One region of the Rahnella aceris genome, then DNA from elsewhere that is predicted to be linked to it. Evidence: predicted binding sites of a transcription regulator. Region 1 holds the regulator's gene; the other holds the start of a gene.
The links. The regulator sigma-54, encoded in region 1, starts transcription at its own class of promoters, with help from an activator protein. The targets are predictions, from matches to a motif close to GTTGGCACANNTTTCGCTNT.
Positions count from the first base shown of each region.

Region 2: a site for sigma-54 is predicted at 1,917-1,936, ahead of GW591_RS10835 (amino acid ABC transporter substrate-binding protein). Genes of this name have one in related genera too.

Region 1 covers NZ_JAADJV010000002.1:538,095-547,451, reverse strand. The annotation lists gene GW591_RS14855 (BglG family transcription antiterminator) at 1-1,171, shown strand, start outside; gene npr (PTS phosphocarrier protein NPr) at 1,197-1,469, opposite strand; gene rapZ (RNase adapter RapZ) at 1,466-2,320, opposite strand; gene ptsN (PTS IIA-like nitrogen regulatory protein PtsN) at 2,388-2,870, opposite strand; gene hpf (ribosome hibernation promoting factor) at 2,969-3,256, opposite strand; gene rpoN (RNA polymerase factor sigma-54) at 3,280-4,713, opposite strand; gene lptB (LPS export ABC transporter ATP-binding protein) at 4,815-5,540, opposite strand; gene lptA (lipopolysaccharide ABC transporter substrate-binding protein LptA) at 5,547-6,104, opposite strand; gene lptC (LPS export ABC transporter periplasmic protein LptC) at 6,082-6,651, opposite strand; gene kdsC (3-deoxy-manno-octulosonate-8-phosphatase KdsC) at 6,648-7,214, opposite strand; gene kdsD (arabinose-5-phosphate isomerase KdsD) at 7,231-8,217, opposite strand; gene GW591_RS14800 (calcium/sodium antiporter) at 8,237-9,214, opposite strand.
Region 2 covers NZ_JAADJV010000001.1:2,363,010-2,372,366, forward strand. The annotation lists gene corC (CNNM family magnesium/cobalt transport protein CorC) at 1-216, shown strand, start outside; gene lnt (apolipoprotein N-acyltransferase) at 224-1,753, shown strand; gene GW591_RS10835 (amino acid ABC transporter substrate-binding protein) at 2,191-3,087, shown strand; gene GW591_RS10840 (amino acid ABC transporter permease) at 3,277-4,017, shown strand; gene gltK (glutamate/aspartate ABC transporter permease GltK) at 4,020-4,697, shown strand; gene GW591_RS10850 (amino acid ABC transporter ATP-binding protein) at 4,694-5,419, shown strand; gene GW591_RS10855 (zinc ribbon-containing protein) at 5,479-5,979, opposite strand; gene leuS (leucine--tRNA ligase) at 6,247-8,931, shown strand; gene lptE (LPS assembly lipoprotein LptE) at 8,946-9,357, shown strand, end outside.

The DNA of each region.
Region 1 (9,357 bases):
TGTGCGGCTGGCTGCGGAGCTGAAAAGTCTGGTGGGCAAGGAAATTCCGGCCTCTGAAGAAGCTTATCTGCGGGTGAATATCGCCGCGCGTCGCGTGCAGCAAATCCTGCCAACGGACATTAATGCTGACGATGACGAATCGCTGGTCGATTACATCCTGTCGTATATCAATTCGCACTATAGTTATGATTTACAAGGTGATAAACAGCTGCGCGCTGATCTGCTGACGCATATCAAAACCATGATTACGCGGGTGAAATACCAGATTAATATCCCCAACCCGCTGCTGAACAACATCAAACAGCATTACCCGATGGCGTATGACGTCACGCTGGCGGCGGTGTCGAGCTGGGGGAAATACACGCCGTACACCCTGAGTGAAAACGAGATTGGGTTTCTTGTGCTGCATATCGGCGTCGGGCTGGAGCGGCATTACAACATCGGTTATCAGCGACATCCGCAGGTGATGCTGGTATGCGACACCGGCAATTCGACCATCCGTATGATTCAGGCGCAGATTAGCCGCAAATATCCGCAGCTGGTGATGAAACAGGTGGTGACGTTGCGGGATTACGAACAACTGGAACACATCGACGAAGATTTCATCATCTCCAACGCCCGCATCAGCGAGAAGAATAAACCGGTGGTGGTGCTGTCGCCATTCCCGACCGAATACCAGATGGAGCAGCTTGGCAAGCTGGTACTGGTTGATCGCACCCGGCCTTATATGCTGGAAAAATTCTTCGACGAAAAACACTTCATGATCATCGATGAACCGATGACGCAGGCGGAGTTATTCCGCCATGTGTGCTCTCAGCTGGAAGCCGAAGGCTACGTCGATCAGGCGTTTTATCCGTCGGTGGTTGAGCGCGAGGAAATTGTCTCGACCATGCTGGGGGAAGGGATTGCGCTGCCGCACTCGCTGGGGCTGCTGGCGAAGAAAACCGTGGTGATAACGTTGCTCTCTCCGCAGGGCATTGCGTGGGGAGAAGGGGAGACAGCACACGTGATTTTCCTGCTGGCAATCAGCAAGGCAGATTATGAAGAGGCGATGGCGATTTACGATTTGTTCGTGACGTTTGTGCGGGAACGCTCAATGAGCCGTCTGCTGAGCAGCGAAAACTTTGAGAGTTTCAAGGCCATTGCAATCGACTGTTTAAGCCGCATTTAATACGGCTCAAAGAGTGCGTTAATTATCAGTCTTCATCAAAACCTGAATTAATCAGATTTACCACTGCCGTCAATGCCTGTTCTTCATCGGGGCCGGTGGCTTCGATTTCGATTTTCTGACCTTTCGGGGAATCGAGCATCAGCAGCGCGATGACACTGCTGGCTTCCGCTTCAATGCCCGTGTCGTTGCGCAGCATCACTTCTGATTCAAAGCTCTGCACCAGTTCAAACAACTTCATTGCCGGGCGGGCATGCATACCCAACCGGTTTTTGATTTCTACCGTTTGTTTCACCGTCATGATTTGCGTTTTTCCAGCGTGCGATGGCGGGATTGCACATTTTTCCCGCGGGAACGGAAATAGTCGGCCAGTTGCTCTGCGATATAGACCGAACGGTGTTTACCGCCGGTACAGCCAATGGCGACGGTCAGATAGCTGCGGTTGTTCGTTTCCAGCATCGGCAGCCATTGTTCGAGGTAGCTGCGGGTCTGGTAAATAAAGTTGTGCACTTCAGTATGACGGTCAAGGAACGCCGCGACCGGCTTATCAAGGCCTGTCATCGGACGCAGTTTCGGATCCCAGTGCGGGTTTGGCAGAAAACGCACATCGAAAACATAATCCGCATCAATCGGAATGCCGTGTTTGAAACCGAAGGATTCGAACACCATCGTCAGTTCGCGCTCGCGTTTACCCAGCAGACGGGTACGCAGCATTTCTGCCAGTTCATGCACGGACATTTCGGAGGTGTCGATGATCAAATCCGCAGACGAACGCAGTGGTTCGAGCAGATCGGCTTCTTCATCAATGGCACTTTCGAGGGACAGATTTTTGCTGGAAAGCGGGTGCAGACGACGGGTGTCGCTGTAGCGGCGGATCAGAGTATTGCGGTCGGCATCAAGGAATAACAACTGCGGTGAGAAGCTCTCCGGCAGTTGTGACATCGCATACTCATAAACTTCCGGTGTTTCCGGCATGTTACGGACGTCAATGCTGACGGCCGCTGATGTATTACGTTCAACAAGGGTCTGGGCAAGCTGCGGCAATAACACCACCGGCAGGTTGTCCACACAGTAAAAACCCATGTCTTCTAGTGCCCGTAGGGCAACCGACTTCCCGGAACCGGAACGGCCGCTGACAATCATCAGCACCATGGTGTCACTCCCCTGGCATTCAGTGTGCAGAATTCATTTTCCCGGCACTGTACCGGGAATCAGCAATTTATTCGTTTTCAGTCATTATCTGGAACAGTTCTTCGTCACTTTGCGCGCCACGCAGACGGCGACACACTGTTTTATCAGCTAATTTCTTAGCGACTAAAGATAATGTATGTAAATGGGTTTTACATTGATCTGCCGGTACCAGCAAGGCAAAAAGCAAATCTACCGGCTGATTATCGATGGCGTCAAAAGCAATCGGTTGTTCAAGCTGAATGAATACGCCGACGGCACGTAAAGTGTCTTCTTCCAGCTTACCGTGCGGGATGGCGATCCCGGCACCGATCCCGGTGCTCCCCATACGTTCACGGGTCAAAATGGCGTCAAAAATCACCTGCGGCGACAAATTTAATTGTTTGGCGGCCAACTCACTGATGATTTCCAGTGCGCGTTTTTTGCTGGCGCAATGAACGCCGCTTTTGGTGCATTCGGCATTAAGCACCGACGTTAATTGCATTGCAGTATCGTTAATCATGTCATCTTTCACTTTTGCGCTGTTTCACCCTTAAAGCTATATCGGCTCGTTTCCCGAAGGTCACAAGCCGATGCCCGAAGGTTTGTAGCACAGGGTTGGCTACATGAATGTCAGTGCTGTTTCAGTTTGTCTTTATGTTTATTCAACTGTCGGGCCAGTTTATCAACCAGTCCGTCAATCGCTGCGTACATATCCTGATGTTCCGAGGTGGCATGTAATTCGCCTCCGTTCACATGCAAAGTGGCTTCCGCTACTTTCTGCACCTTTTCCACGCTCAACACCACATACACCTGATTAATCCTGTCGAAATACTGCTCAAGCTTAGCCAGCTTCGACGTGATGAACTCTCTCAGGGGATCCGTGATCTCAATGTGATGTCCGGTAATGTTGAGCTGCATAATGTCTTCCTTCTCTGTTGAGGTCAAACTAACTGTTTACGTTGGTTTGAGGGCGGGATGGACAAAGACTCTCGGTATTTGGCGACAGTCCGACGCGCAACCATAATTCCCTGATCGGAAAGCAGGGTCGCTAACTTACTGTCACTGAGCGGTTTTACAGGATTCTCCGCTGCGATTAATTTCTTCACCAGCGCCCGGATCGCGGTTGACGATGCCTCGCCACCGCTGTCTGTACTGACATGGCTGGAGAAGAAATACTTCAGTTCGAAAATGCCACGCGGGCTGTGCAGGAACTTCTGCGTCGTCACACGTGAAATCGTCGATTCGTGCATTTCCACGGCACTGGCAATATCTGCCAGTACCATAGGTTTCATAAATTCTTCACCCAGTTCAAAGAACGCCTGCTGCTGCTCAACGATGCAGCGCGTCACTTTCAACAGCGTGTCGTTACGGCTTTCCAGGCTTTTGATTAACCACTTGGCTTCCTGCAGATTGCTGCGGATAAATTGCCCGTCGCTGTCGCTGCGTGCGGAATTCCCCATCGCGGCGTACTGCTGGTTAATCTTCAGACGCGGAATGCTGTCGGAATTGAGTTCTACCGCCCAGACACCTGACACTTTACGCACCAGCACATCCGGGATCACGTATTCGGATTCGCCGGTGTTGATAGACTGGCCCGGACGCGGATCAAGAGACTGGATCAGGAGCATCGCTCCTTTCAGTGTATCTTCTTTTAACCGGGTTGATCGCATAAGTGCGCGGAAATCATGGTTCGCCAGCAAATCGAGATGTTCGCTGATGATAAGACGGGCTTCAGTGATGAAAGGCGTGTCAGTCGCATATTGAGAAAGCTGGATCAGCAGGCAGTCGCGCAGGTCACGGGCGGCGACACCCACCGGATCAAAACGCTGAACGCGCTTAAGTACGGCTTCGACTTCGTCCATGGTGACATTTTCATCACCGACGCTTTCAAGAATGTCGTCAAGGGAGACGGTCAGGTAACCGGTGTCATCCACTGCATCGACGATTGACGTGGCAATCGCGGCATCGGTATCAGAGAACGGCGTCAGCTCGACCTGCCACATCAGGTAATCCTGAAGTGTCTGCGTGGTTTCGCCCTGGTAAATCGGTAGCTCATCGTCGCTGTAATCATTGCCGGTGCCTGACGGCGTGCCTGCGGTGTAAATCTCATCCCAGGTGGCGTCCAGCGGCAACTCTTCCGGCATGTCTTTCTGCTCGAGTGCCTCGCGGGTGTCTAACCCTTCGCTGTCGGTGGTTTCTACCGAGTCGATTTCTTCATGAAGGTCGGTTTGTTCCAACAGAGGGTTGCTCTCCAGCGCGAGTTGGATCTCCTGCTGGAGCTCAAGCGTGGATAGTTGCAACAAGCGGATGGCCTGTTGTAACTGAGGAGTCATTGCCAGTTGTTGGCTGAGTCTGAGTTGCAAACCTTGCTTCATATCTTGGCTTAATTCCGTTGATGAGTGAAAACGGCAACACTTCTGTCAGAGACGGCCTGTTTCAGTGTAGGTTGAAACAGGCACGGTTCCGGCGGCACAGATCACAGACGGAATTCTTCACCAAGATAAACACGTTTAACTTGTTCATCAGCAAGAATGTCGGCTGGCGTGCCGTGGGCGATCAATTTCCCCTGACTGACGATATACGCGCGTTCACAAACGTCGAGTGTTTCGCGAACGTTATGGTCAGTGATCAGTACGCCGAGGCCGCTGTCACGTAAATGCTCAATGATTTTTTTGATGTCGATAACGGAAATCGGGTCAACCCCGGCGAACGGTTCATCCAGCAGGATGAATTTAGGGTTCGCTGCCAGTGCACGGGCAATTTCAACACGACGGCGTTCACCACCAGACAGTGACTGACCGAGGTTATCGCGCAAATGAGAAATATGGAACTCTTCCATTAATTCATTAGCGCGGTCATTACGCTGTTCTTTGGTCAGATCGTCACGGATCTGCAGCACCGCCATCAGGTTATCAAATACGCTCAGACGACGGAAAATGGAGGCTTCCTGCGGAAGATAGCCAATACCGCGACGGGCGCGGGTATGCAGCGGCAGCAGGCTGATGTCTTCATCATCAACGATAATGCGGCCCGCATCGCGCTGGACGATGCCCACGACCATGTAAAAGGTGGTGGTTTTACCCGCACCGTTTGGCCCTAATAACCCGACGATTTCACCCGAGTTGACCATCAGACTGACATCTTCAACGACCTTACGGCCTTTGTATGCCTTTGCCAGATTCTCTGCGATTAATTTAGCCATAAAATATCAGTTACTCTTTTTGGTCGGCTGGCCGCCCGCTGCAGGCGTTTTTTGTTGCAGCTGCGAAGGTACCAGAACGGTCGTCACACGGTTACCTTTATCACTAAAGGCTTCCATTTGCTGTTTCTGTACCAGATAGGTAATACGGTCGCCTTTCACATTGCTGTCCAGTTGCTCAAGGTAAGCGTTGCCGGTCAGCGTGACGAGGTCATTTTCCACTTCGTAGCGGACTTTCTGTGCATGGCCTTTAATCGGCTTACCGTTATCCTGCATCTGGTAGAACGTCACCGGGTTGCCGTAACCTTCTACCACTTCTTTACCGGAAACCCCCTGCGGGCGGATGACGACCACTTTGTCGGCTTTAACCTGGATCGTACCCTGATTGACGACCACATTGCCGGTAAAGGTCGCGGTATTGGTATTGACGTCGAGCGCCTGGTTTGCTGAATCAATGGTGATCGGTTTCGTTGTATCGTCTTTTAAGGCAAATGCCGGAACGCTGACGGCTAACAATGAGCTGACGATCAGGAGATCACGGATTTTATTTTTTGCTTTGAATTTCATAAGAGGTCGTTACCTTTTCGATCAGCTCTGCTGTTTTGTCACGCAGATTACCACGCATTTTCATGCCGTTAGATGTAAAACCTGTACCATACAACGTCACTTCATCGTCTGAGGCAACGTCCTGTGTCGTCAGGTTAACCCGTGCATTGTCCGTTTTGATTCTTTGCAGCTGTGATGTCTCAGGTGTCAGGCTGTCTGCCTGCACATGCCCATAAAGATAGAGCATTTTATCCTGAGTCAGTTTCGCTTTATCAGAACGCAATACCCAGGTGGCTACTTTGTTCTTGTCATACATGGTCGCGACCGGATTGGTAAACCATGACACCTGATCAGCGGTGTAATATTTTACCTGGTCTGAAACCAGTTTATACGTCAGGCTGCCCATCGGGTCATACACCATCGTAACGGTGTGGGACGTCTGGTAAGTCGGATCCTGATCATTGACCGCTTGCGGAACATCATCGCTGTTGTCAGATAATGACCAGCCAATCAGCACCAGAACGATGGCAGTCAGCGCCAGAATAATCCAAAGTTTTGCTTTACTCATATCGACAGCCCTTTGGCGTCCTCCAGCTTACCCTGCGCCAGCAGAATCAAATCACACAGTTCGCGTACTGCACCACGTCCACCCGCGATACGGGTAACATAATGCGCTTTCGGTAACAGAACAGGATGTGCATCCTGAACCGCGACAGAGAGACCCACTTCGGCCATCACCGGCCAGTCAATCAGGTCATCACCAATGTACGCCACTTCTTCGGCCCGCAGAGACAGTGTATCTAACAGTTCGCGGAAGGCCAAAAGCTTATCAGATTGCCCCTGATACAAGTGGCGTATGCCCAGAGTTTTAGCGCGATCTTCCAGTAATTTCGCATTGCGGCCTGTAATAATCGCGACTTCGATATCGGATGTCAGCAGGCAGCGGATACCGTAACCGTCGCGAACGTTGAAACTTTTCAGCTCTTCTCCCTGATTTCCCATATAGATCAGGCCATCAGACATAACGCCATCGACATCGCAAATCAGCAGGCGGATTGCTTTTGCCCGTTCAAGCACTTGCGCACTGACCGGACCGTAGCAGGTTTCCACCAGGGCTGCGCTATTACTCATTCAGGGAATTCCTCAATTAAACTACGCCAGCGCGCAGCATATCGTGCATATGTAACACACCCAGCAACTGGTCACCATCAGCAACCATCACGCAAGTGATGTGTTTGTCCTGCATTAAATTCAGCGCATCAACTGCCAGCAGTGAAGGACGCACGCGGATACCGCCTGTCGTCATCACATCCGCAATCGATGCCGTATTGATGTTGACGCCCATATCAAAGATGCGTCGTAAATCCCCATCGGTAAAGATCCCTTCGATTTTCATCAAATCGTTGCAGATAACCGTCATGCCCAGATTTTTTCGGGTGATTTCCAGCAACGCATCCCGCAACGAAGCTTCACGGCTGACGTGCGGAATTTCATCCCCGGTGTGCATGATATCGCTGACGCGCAGTAACAGCTTGCGACCCAGTGCTCCGCCAGGATGTGACAGGGCGAAATCTTCCGGTGTGAAGCCGCGTGCTTCAAGCAGTGCGACGGCCAGTGCATCGCCCATCACCAGCACTGCCGTGGTGCTGCTGGTCGGTGCCAGACCCAGCGGGCAGGCTTCTTTGGGCACTTTTACACAAAGGTGAACATCTGCCGCTTTCCCCATCGTGCTTTCGGGGTTAGACGTCATGCAGATAAGCGTAATGCCCAGACGTTTGAGTACCGGTATCAGCCCCAGAATTTCATGGGCTTCGCCGGAGTTGGAAATCAGAATGACGACATCCTGCTTCGATACCATGCCCAGATCACCGTGGCTGGCTTCGCCGGGATGCACAAAGAATGCCGGTGTGCCCGTACTGGCAAAGGTGGCGGCCATCTTACGGCCGATATGACCAGATTTGCCCATGCCCATGACGACGACTTTGCCATTGCAGGCGAAGATTTTTTCGCAGGCGCGGGTAAAATCACCGTTAATGTATTGATCTAACTGCTCAAGTCCTTCACGTTCTGTTTTCAGCACATCATGTCCGACGGCCTGAAAATCAAAACCGGGGGCGAAGGTATCGTTAGCCATAGTGGGTTCCTGACAGAGTTCAGAAGGCAATGCTGTCCGGTAATAGAAACAGCACGGCCATATAAGCGATAAATCCACACAGCAGTAATGCACCGGCTAAATGTCCGATACGGTGTTTACGCATCAGGCATAGTCCGGAAAGCACCACGCTGACCGCCAGCATGACCCAATAATCGCGATGAAACGCGTCTGGGTTGAACGAACCTGGTGCTACCAGCGCGGGTAATCCCAGCACCAGGCAGGTATTAAAAATGTTTGCGCCGATAATATTACCCAGCGCGATGTCATCTTCGCCTTTGATAGCGCCGGCGATAAAGGTCGCCAGTTCTGGCAGACTGGTACCGATAGCAATCACCGTCAGGCCAATCACCAGTTCACTGACACCCAGATAACGCGCGATGACAGTGCTGTTATCAACGATCATGCCCGACGCCAGCGGCATGATGATAAAGCCCAGTGCCAGCCACAAAAATGCGACCGTATTGCTACTGTCTTGCGGAAGTTCGGACATTTGCTCGTAGGTCAGCGTATCCAGCCCCTCTTTTTCGGCGGCCCGGGCGATTTTTATCATCAGCATCATGAACACGCCTGCGCTGGCCAGTAGCAAAACACCATCAAACCGGCTGAGTTCGCCGTCGCTTAACAGAAAACCACACAGTGCGGTGACCAGTAACAATAATGGGAGCTCGCGGCGTAATATATCAGAACGAACGGAAAGTGGATGAATCAGGGCGGCACCGCCCAAAATCAGAAGAATATTAATGATATTCGAACCAATTGCGTTTCCGACGGCCAAATCCATCTGATCGTTGATGGCGGCGGTGGTGGAAACCACCAGTTCAGGAAGGGATATTCCGACGCCGACGACAGTCATACCAATCACCAGCGGGGAGATGCCCATCGAGCGTGCCAGCACTGCGGCTCCGTACACCAGACGATCAGCGGCGTAAACTAACAGTAACAAGCCGACAATCATCAGTACGATAGCGAGAAGCATGAAACATCCTTTATTGGGTATAATGCGAGGTTCGTTGCCCTGGCGGGCAGGCGATTCCTTCGTCAACATGAGCTAAGGCGACATTTTGTCTGAAAATGACGCCTGCGGGTTCCTGTATGTTAGACGATGAAGGCTTTTATTTT
Region 2 (9,357 bases), on a different contig from region 1:
GATTTTAATGAAGTGTTCCGGACCCATTACAGTGACGACGAAGTCGATACGATTGGTGGTCTGGTCATGCAGTCATTCGGCCATTTACCGGCGCGTGGTGAAAGCATTGAAATTGACGGTTACCTGTTCAAGGTTGCGATGGCTGACAGCCGTCGTATCATTCAGGTTCATGTAAAAATACCGGACGACGCGCCGCAACCGATACTGGAAGAATAATTACTTCATGGCAATTGCCTCTTTATATCAACGCCAGCGGGTTCGCGCCCTGCTGGCGCTCTTTTTCGGTGCCTGTGGCACGCTGTCATTTTCCCCTTATGACTTCTGGCCTGCGGCGATCATTTCGCTGTGCGGTCTGCTGGCATTAACGCTCGATCGTCGTCCGGCTCAGGCCGCGCTCATCGGCTTTTTCTGGGGAATGGGTCTTTTTGGCAGCGGCGTAAACTGGGTTTATGTCAGCATCGCCACGTTTGGCGGCATGCCGGAAGCGATCAACCTTTTCCTGGTGGTCTTGCTGGCAGCGTATTTATCGCTGTACACGATGTTGTTTGCCGGCTTGTTCAGCAAACTGTGGCCGAAAACCACCTGGTGGAAACTGGCACTTGGCGCGCCCGCCTTGTGGCAAGTTACTGAATTCCTGCGCGGCTGGGTGCTGACCGGTTTCCCGTGGTTACAGTTCGGCTACAGCCAGATCGACGGTCCGCTGAAAGGCCTCGCGCCGATTACCGGCGTCGACGGCATCACGATTTTACTCACCTCGCTGAGCGGACTGATTGTGTACGCAGTACATCAGCGTCGCGTCACACCGGGAATTATCGCTGTTGCCATGCTGTTACTGCCGTGGCCGCTGCGTTATATCCACTGGTATCAGGAACAGCCAGATAAAACGGTCGATGTGGCACTGGTTCAGGGCAACATTCCACAGTCCATGAAATGGGATCCGAAAGCACTGGAAAGTGCGCTGCAGACCTATCTGGATCTCAGCCGCCCGTACGTGGGTAAATCCAGCATGATCATCTGGCCGGAATCAGCAATTTCAGACATTGAATCCGATCAGCAGGGCTTCCTGAGCATGGTGGATAATATCTACCGCTCACACGGCACCCAGTTAATCACCGGCATTATCGATGCCCGTCGCAATGAAGAAGGCATGAAAGTGTATAACAGCGCCATCGTGCTCGGCGGTGAAAAGCCCTATCACTATCCTGACGAAAACCGCTTCAACAAACATCATCTGGTGCCTTTTGGAGAGTTCGTACCGCTGGAAGCCATTCTTCGCCCGCTGGCACCTTTCTTCGATTTGCCGATGTCCGGGCTGACCAGTGGTGATTACGTGCAGAAACCGTTGTTTGTCAGTGGCCTGAATCTGACCACGGCGATTTGTTACGAAGTCGTCTTCGGCGAACAGGTGCGCGACAATCTGCAACCGGATACTAATTTCCTGCTGACGATTTCAAACGATGCCTGGTTTGGTCATTCGATTGGCCCATGGCAACACTTCCAGATGGCGCGAATGCGTTCGCTGGAACTGGGCCGTCCGTTGCTGCGCAGCACCAATAATGGCATTACCGCCGTCGTTGATGCTCAGGGCGATGTGACCCACGAAATTCCGCAGTTTACCCGTCAGGTGCTGAACGTGAAGGTCACACCGACAACGGGTATGACACCTTATGCCCGGGCTGGCTGGTGGCCGGTGTGGTTTGCTACGGCAGTCATGGCGGCAGTTGCGCTGTGGTTGGGTCGCCGTAAATCCTGAGTACAAGCGTTTTGTTTCTAAAACAGGCACCTCCGGGTGTCTGTTCTTTTTTGTAGCACCCCTTTTTAATCTCAATACCCCTCCCCTTTTACCTGCTGCCGATTGTTTCGACTGCGGCATTAAGCGCTGCCGATTTGCCCGCTTATGAAGTTAAATCAGGCCATTTGGCACGACTCTTGCTACATCTGATTGAAAGATATCTGATTAGTTACTTTTTATGACGGGATGCATCATTTTGGTACAAACAGGCTGCTCCTCATGCACTTTCCGGGTGCATAGCCGTTTGATTGCTTTGATTTGGTGCGTGTCTCGTCTCAAAAAAGAAACAATGTGGTTTCATAATATTCACATTCAGCTATTTTCTAGCTTCATATGACGAGGCATTAGTACTTTCTGATCCCTGAGTTTGGATCCCTAATGACAGCAAGGAGTTGGACATGCAATTGCGCAAATTGGCGTTATCAGTACTGTTGGCAAGCGTTACCGTGAGCAGCTTTGCTCACGCAGAAGAACTGACCGGCACCCTGAAAAAAATTAAAGACAATGGCGTTATCGTGGTGGGTCACCGTGAATCCTCAGTGCCATTCTCTTACTACAACAACGAACAAAAAGTTGTGGGTTATTCACAGGACTATTCTGACGCTATCGTTGACGCAGTGAAGAAAAAACTGAACCTGCCTGACCTGCAGGTCAAAATGATGCCAATCACTTCGCAGAACCGTATCCCGCTGCTGCAAAACGGCACCTACGATTTCGAATGTGGTTCAACCACCAACAACCTGGAACGTCAGCAACAAGCAGCCTTCTCTGACACCATCTTTGTGATCGGTACACGTCTGCTGGTGAAAAAAGGTTCAGAGATTAAAGATTTCACTGACCTTAAAGGCAAAACTGTTGTTGTAACCTCCGGTACGACTTCCGAAGTTCTGCTGAACAAGCTGAACGAAGAGAAAAAACTGGATCTGCGCATCATCAGTGCCAAAGACCACGGTGACTCCTTCCGTACGCTGGAAACTGGCCGCGCAGTGGCCTTCATGATGGATGACGCCTTGCTGGCCGGTGAACGTGCGAAAGCCAAGAAACCAGACAACTGGGAAATTGTCGGTACGCCGCAATCCAAAGAAGCTTATGGCTGCATGATGCGTAAAGACGATGCTGAGTTTAAAAAACTGGTTGATGACACCATCGTGCAGGCACAAACCTCCGGTGAAGCAGGCAAATGGTTTGAAACCTGGTTCAAAAAACCAATTCCTCCGAAAAACCTGAATATGAACTTTGAGCTGTCCGATGACATGAAAGCTCTGTTCAAAGCGCCAAACGATAAGGCGCTGTAAGTCATACCAAATGGACGGGTATAACCAAGAGAAGAGTGAAAAGTGACTAAAATACAAGGTTGGACCACCAACCTGTGATGATACAGATGCGGGGTGGTCGTTCCCCACCCCGCATTCTTTCCCATTCACTTTAGGCGAATTGCGTCATCACTCAGATGGGTAAGCCTTTACCCGCTTTACGGAGTTTTTATGTCAATAGATTGGAACTGGGGCATTTTTCTGCAACAAGCCCCCTTCGGTAACACCACTTATCTGGGCTGGATTTGGAATGGATTTCAGGTCACTGTCGCACTGTCAATTTGCGCATGGATAATCGCCTTCCTCATCGGTTCTCTATTCGGTATTTTGCGTACCGTCCCCAACCGCATCCTTTCGGGTATTGGTACCTGTTACGTCGAATTATTCCGTAACGTGCCATTAATCGTGCAATTCTTCATTTGGTATCTGGTGGTCCCTGAACTGCTGCCTGAAAATATCGGCATGTGGTTTAAATCCGAACTGGCGCCTGACGTACAGTTCTTCACTTCCTCGGTAATTTGCCTCGGGTTGTTCACCGCCGCCCGTGTATGCGAACAGGTGCGTGCAGCCATCCAGTCCCTGCCAAGCGGACAACGCAATGCCGGACTGGCGATGGGCCTTACGCTGCCGCAAACTTACCGCTATGTGCTGTTGCCCAATGCTTACCGCGTGATCGTGCCGCCAATGACCTCTGAGATGGTTAACCTGGTGAAAAACTCCGCCATTGCCTCGACCATTGGTCTGGTTGATATGGCCGCACAAGCCGGTAAGCTGCTGGATTACTCCGCGCATGCGTATGAATCATTCACTGCAATCACCGTTGCTTATGTCCTTATCAATGCCGTCATCATGCTGCTGATGCATTTCGTAGAACGTAAAGTCCGCCTGCCGGGCAACATGGGAGGGAAATAAGCATGCATGAATTCGACTGGAGTTCTATTGGTCCCGGCCTGCCCTATCTGTGGCAAGGCATGGTCATTACGCTGAAGATAACGTCGCTGGCGATTGTAGTCGGTATTTTGTGGGGCACCCTGCTGGCGGTCATGCGCCTGTCAACGTTCAAGCCGATCAGCTGGTTTGCCTCGGCTTACGTCAACCTTTTCCGCGCGGTTCCGCTGGTCATGGTGCTGTTGTGGTTCTATCTGATTGTGCCGGGCTTTCTGCAAAAAGTGCTCGGACTGTCACCTAAAACCGATATCCGCCTGATTTCTGCGATGGTCGCGTTTGCGTTATTTGAAGCGGCGTATTACTCGGAGATTATCCGCGCAGGGATTATCAGCATCGCACGCGGTCAGTCTTCTGCAGCGCTGGCGCTGGGTATGACGCAATGGCAATCCATGAAGCTGGTTATCCTGCCGCAGGCTTTCCGCGCGATGGTGCCGTTACTGCTGACGCAGGCGATCGTTTTGTTCCAGGATACTTCGCTGGTGTATGTTCTGGGCCTCGCAGACTTCTTCCGCAGCGCATCTAATATTGGTGACCGTGACGGTACGCTGGTTGAGATGGTGCTGTTTGCAGGACTTATTTACTTTGTTATCAGCCTTTGTGCTTCCTTGCTGGTGCGTTATTTGAAGAAAAGGACCGTTTCATGATTTCACTGAAGAATGTTTCTAAATGGTACGGGCACTTTCAGGTGCTTACCGATTGCAGCACCGAAGTTAAAAAAGGTGAAGTTGTGGTGGTTTGCGGGCCTTCAGGCTCAGGGAAATCGACGCTGATCAAAACCGTTAACGGACTCGAACCAGTTCAGAAAGGTGAGATCCTGGTCAACGGGACGCCGGTCAATGACAAGAAGACCAATCTGGCGCAACTGCGTGCAAAAGTGGGCATGGTTTTCCAGCATTTCGAACTGTTCCCGCACCTTTCCATCATCGATAACCTGACACTGGCGCAAGTCAAAGTTTTAAAACGTGATAAAGCGGCAGCGAAAGACAAGGGCCTGAAATTACTGGATCGTGTCGGTTTGTCCGCGCACGCCAATAAATTCCCCGGCCAGCTTTCCGGTGGTCAGCAACAGCGTGTGGCGATTGCCCGTGCATTGTGTATGGATCCGATCGCGATGTTGTTTGACGAACCGACGTCCGCTCTTGATCCGGAAATGATCAACGAAGTGCTCGACGTTATGGTTGAGCTGGCAAACGAAGGTATGACAATGATGGTGGTGACACACGAAATGGGCTTCGCCCGTAAAGTGGCCAACCGCGTGATTTTCATGGATGAAGGCAAGATTGTAGAAGATCGCAATAAAGACGATTTCTTCAATAATCCGGAATCCGATCGCGCCCGGGATTTCCTGGCGAAGATCCTGCACTGACCGGCACTGAAAAAAAGAAAGCACACCTGCCCCGACTCTCTGGGGCAGGTGTCTGACGCTTAAGGTTCAAACGGACGACGCGTAAACTCAGTGTTACCACATTTCGGGCATTTACTCAGAATTTCCGGCGTATACACCGCTAAGTGAAAATGACAGTTTTCACACACCAGATTGCCCAGACCGACGACTTCTCCGCTGTGATAAATCCCGTGATGGCTGACATCTTTAAAAACCTCTTTCCATTCCAGCTGGGTTTTATCGGTCATATCGGCCAGCTCTTTCCACAAGCTTTCTTTAATGACCCGCATGAACACACTGTCCGTGCCGTCATCTTCTTCTGCCACGGCTTGCTGGTTTTCTTCATAGTTGCGGGCAAATTCGTGCAAATCGCGGCGTACCGCCGACGTTAACTGTTCAATCTGGATTTCCGTCAGCTTGCCCTCTTCCTGCAGTCTGACGCGGGCATCCTGTACCAGCGCGCTGATATCACGTTCACCGTGTTTTAGCCGCTCGGTCAGTGATGTCACCAACTGACGGTAAGATTGCGTAATATTGCTCATATTTCCTCTCCTTGAACTGTCATAACCATTTTCACGGCGGGAACGCACTGCCTTTATTTTAGTCGTAAATCCCTGATCCGTTGCGCAGATTATCTCGCGCTGACTCGCAGATTATGAATATTGCGCCAGAAGCGGACAGAAATTCCCTTTAGCCTTCGCTGGGTGTTGTTGCTCCAACCGCTTATCAGCTATGCTATGCGGATCTTTTGATTAAAACTTTTTGAGCTACAGGCGTAGCTGTTTTCACTCACAGGACCACCGGCCGCCATGCAAGAGCAATACCGTCCAGAAGACATCGAGTCACACGTTCAGCTTCACTGGCAAGAGAAGCAAACCTTCAAAGTTACCGAACAGCCTGGCAAGGAGAAATATTACTGCCTCTCCATGTTGCCTTATCCATCAGGCCGTCTCCACATGGGACACGTGCGCAACTACACCATCGGTGACGTGATTTCCCGTTACCAGCGCATGCTCGGTAAAAACGTTCTGCAGCCGATTGGCTGGGATGCGTTTGGCCTGCCAGCGGAAGGAGCAGCGGTTAAAAACAACACCGCACCTGCGCCGTGGACTTACGAAAACATCGAATACATGAAGAACCAGCTTAAATTGCTGGGCTTCGGCTATGACTGGGATCGTGAAATCGCGACCTGTAAGCCTGATTATTATCGCTGGGAACAATGGTTCTTCACCAAGCTGTACGAAAAAGGTCTGGTTTATAAGAAGACCTCCGCAGTGAACTGGTGTCCGCATGACCTGACCGTTCTGGCGAATGAACAGGTTATCGACGGCTGCTGCTGGCGTTGCGATACCAAAGTAGAACGCAAAGAAATTCCTCAGTGGTTTATCAAAATCACCGATTACGCCGATCAGCTGCTTAACGATCTGGACACGCTGGAAAGCTGGCCAGAGCAGGTGAAAACCATGCAGCGCAACTGGATTGGCCGTTCCGAAGGCGTGGAAATCACCTTTGATGTGGCTGACAGCGATGAAAAAGTCACGGTGTACACCACCCGTCCTGATACGTTTATGGGCGCGACCTACGTCGCTGTGGCTGCCGGTCATCCTCTGGCACAGTTGGGCGCACAGAATAATCCTGCGCTGAACGATTTCATCGACGAATGCCGTAACACCAAAGTTGCCGAAGCAGAAATGGCGACGATGGAAAAGAAAGGCATGGCAACCGGTCTGTTTGCCATTCACCCGCTGTCCGGTGAAAAGCTGCCAGTCTGGGTCGCTAACTTCGTTCTGATGGAGTACGGCACCGGCGCGGTAATGGCCGTTCCAGCTCACGACCAGCGTGACTGGGAGTTCGCCACCAAATATGACCTCCCTATTAAGCGCGTGATTAAGTCACTTGTTGAAGAAGCATATGAAGAAGCCATATTTAAAGGCACAACAAGTCATGTAGATCCAATACCATTAGCCGTTAGTGATCCATCGGAGCTCATGAGTTTAGAAAATGACTTATATAATGAGCGTAGTGAACCATATTTGGAAAAAGATGGAATATCTTATAATTCTGGTAAGTATGACGGCTTAAGATATCAGGAAGCTTGGAACGCTATAGCAGATGACCTTGTCATTAAAGGCGTAGGTCAGCGCAAAGTGAACTATCGCCTGCGCGACTGGGGGGTTTCCCGTCAACGTTACTGGGGCGCACCAATTCCGATGATCACGTTGGAAGACGGCACCGTTATTCCTGCGCCTGAAGATCAACTGCCGGTTGTTTTGCCGGAAGATGTGGTCATGGACGGTATCACCAGCCCGATTAAAGCGGATCCTGAGTGGGCGAAAACTACCGTCAACGGTATGCCGGGTCTGCGTGAAACCGACACCTTTGACACCTTCATGGAATCTTCCTGGTATTACGCGCGTTATACCTGCCCGCAATACGACGAAGGTATGCTGGATCCTGCGGCCGCCAACTACTGGTTGCCAGTCGATCAGTATGTCGGTGGTATTGAACACGCCATCATGCACCTGATGTATTTCCGCTTCTTCCACAAACTGATGCGTGATGCAGGTTTGGTGGATTCTGACGAACCGGCCAAGCGCCTGTTGTGTCAGGGTATGGTTCTGGCTGACGCGTTCTACTACACCGGTAACAGCGGCGAACGTATCTGGGTTTCCCCGGCGGATGCCATTGTTGAACGTGATGAAAAAGGTCGCATCACCAAAGCCACTGACCCGCAAGGCCACGAACTGGTTTACGCGGGCATGAGCAAGATGTCCAAGTCTAAAAACAACGGCATCGACCCGCAGGTGATGGTCGATAAATACGGTGCAGATACCGTGCGTCTGTTTATGATGTTCGCTTCTCCGGCAGAAATGACGCTGGAATGGCAAGAGTCCGGCGTTGAAGGGGCAAACCGCTTCCTGAAACGTGTCTGGAAACTGGCCTTCGAGCACACAGAAAAAGGTCGTGTTGCCGCTCTGGATGTGGCTTCTCTCAATGAAGCACAGAAAGATCTGCGTCGTGACTTGCATAAAACCATCGCCAAAGTGACCGATGATATCGGCCGTCGTCAGACCTTCAACACCGCTATCGCGGCAATCATGGAACTGATGAACAAGCTGGGTCGTGCACCTCAGGATAGCGAACAGGACCGTGCGCTGCTGCAGGAATCCTTGCTGGCGGTTGTCCGTATGCTTTATCCATTCACTCCGCACGTCTGCTTCAGCCTCTGGCAGTCGCTGCAAGGAGAAGGCGACGTGGATACCGCGCCATGGCCACAAGCTGATGAGCAGGCAATGGTTGAAGATTCCAAGCTGGTCGTTGTACAGGTGAACGGTAAAGTGCGTGCTAAAATCACCGTAGCCGCTGATGCTACCGAGCAACAAGTGCGCGATCGTGCGGCAGAAGAACATTTGGTCGCAAAATATCTGGATGGGGTTACGGTTCGCAAAGTAATCTACGTCCCGGGCAAACTGCTTAACCTGGTTGTAGGTTGAGTCAAGGAGGATCTGTGCGACATCCCATAATGACATTGCTGCTCACCGCAGCAGTGCTGGTTACAGCAGGTTGTGGATTCCATTTACGTGGGAAAACCAATGTTCCTGACGAACTGAAAACAATCGTTTTGGACAGTGGGGATCCATATGGTCCGTTGACTCGTAATATCAGGACCCAGTTGCGTCTAAGTAATGTGACCATTGTTGATGATCCGACCAAAGAACAGCGTAAGGATATCCCGTCGCTGCGCATTGGGGCTGAGTCAGTGGGTCAGACTACCGCATCAATCTTCCAGGACGGTAAGACTGCGGAATATCAGATGGAAATGAACATTAATGCGACGGTTCTGATGCCTGGCAAGGATTTGTATCCTATCCATGTAAAAGTGTTCCGTTCCTTCTTTGACAACCCGTTAACGGCGCTGG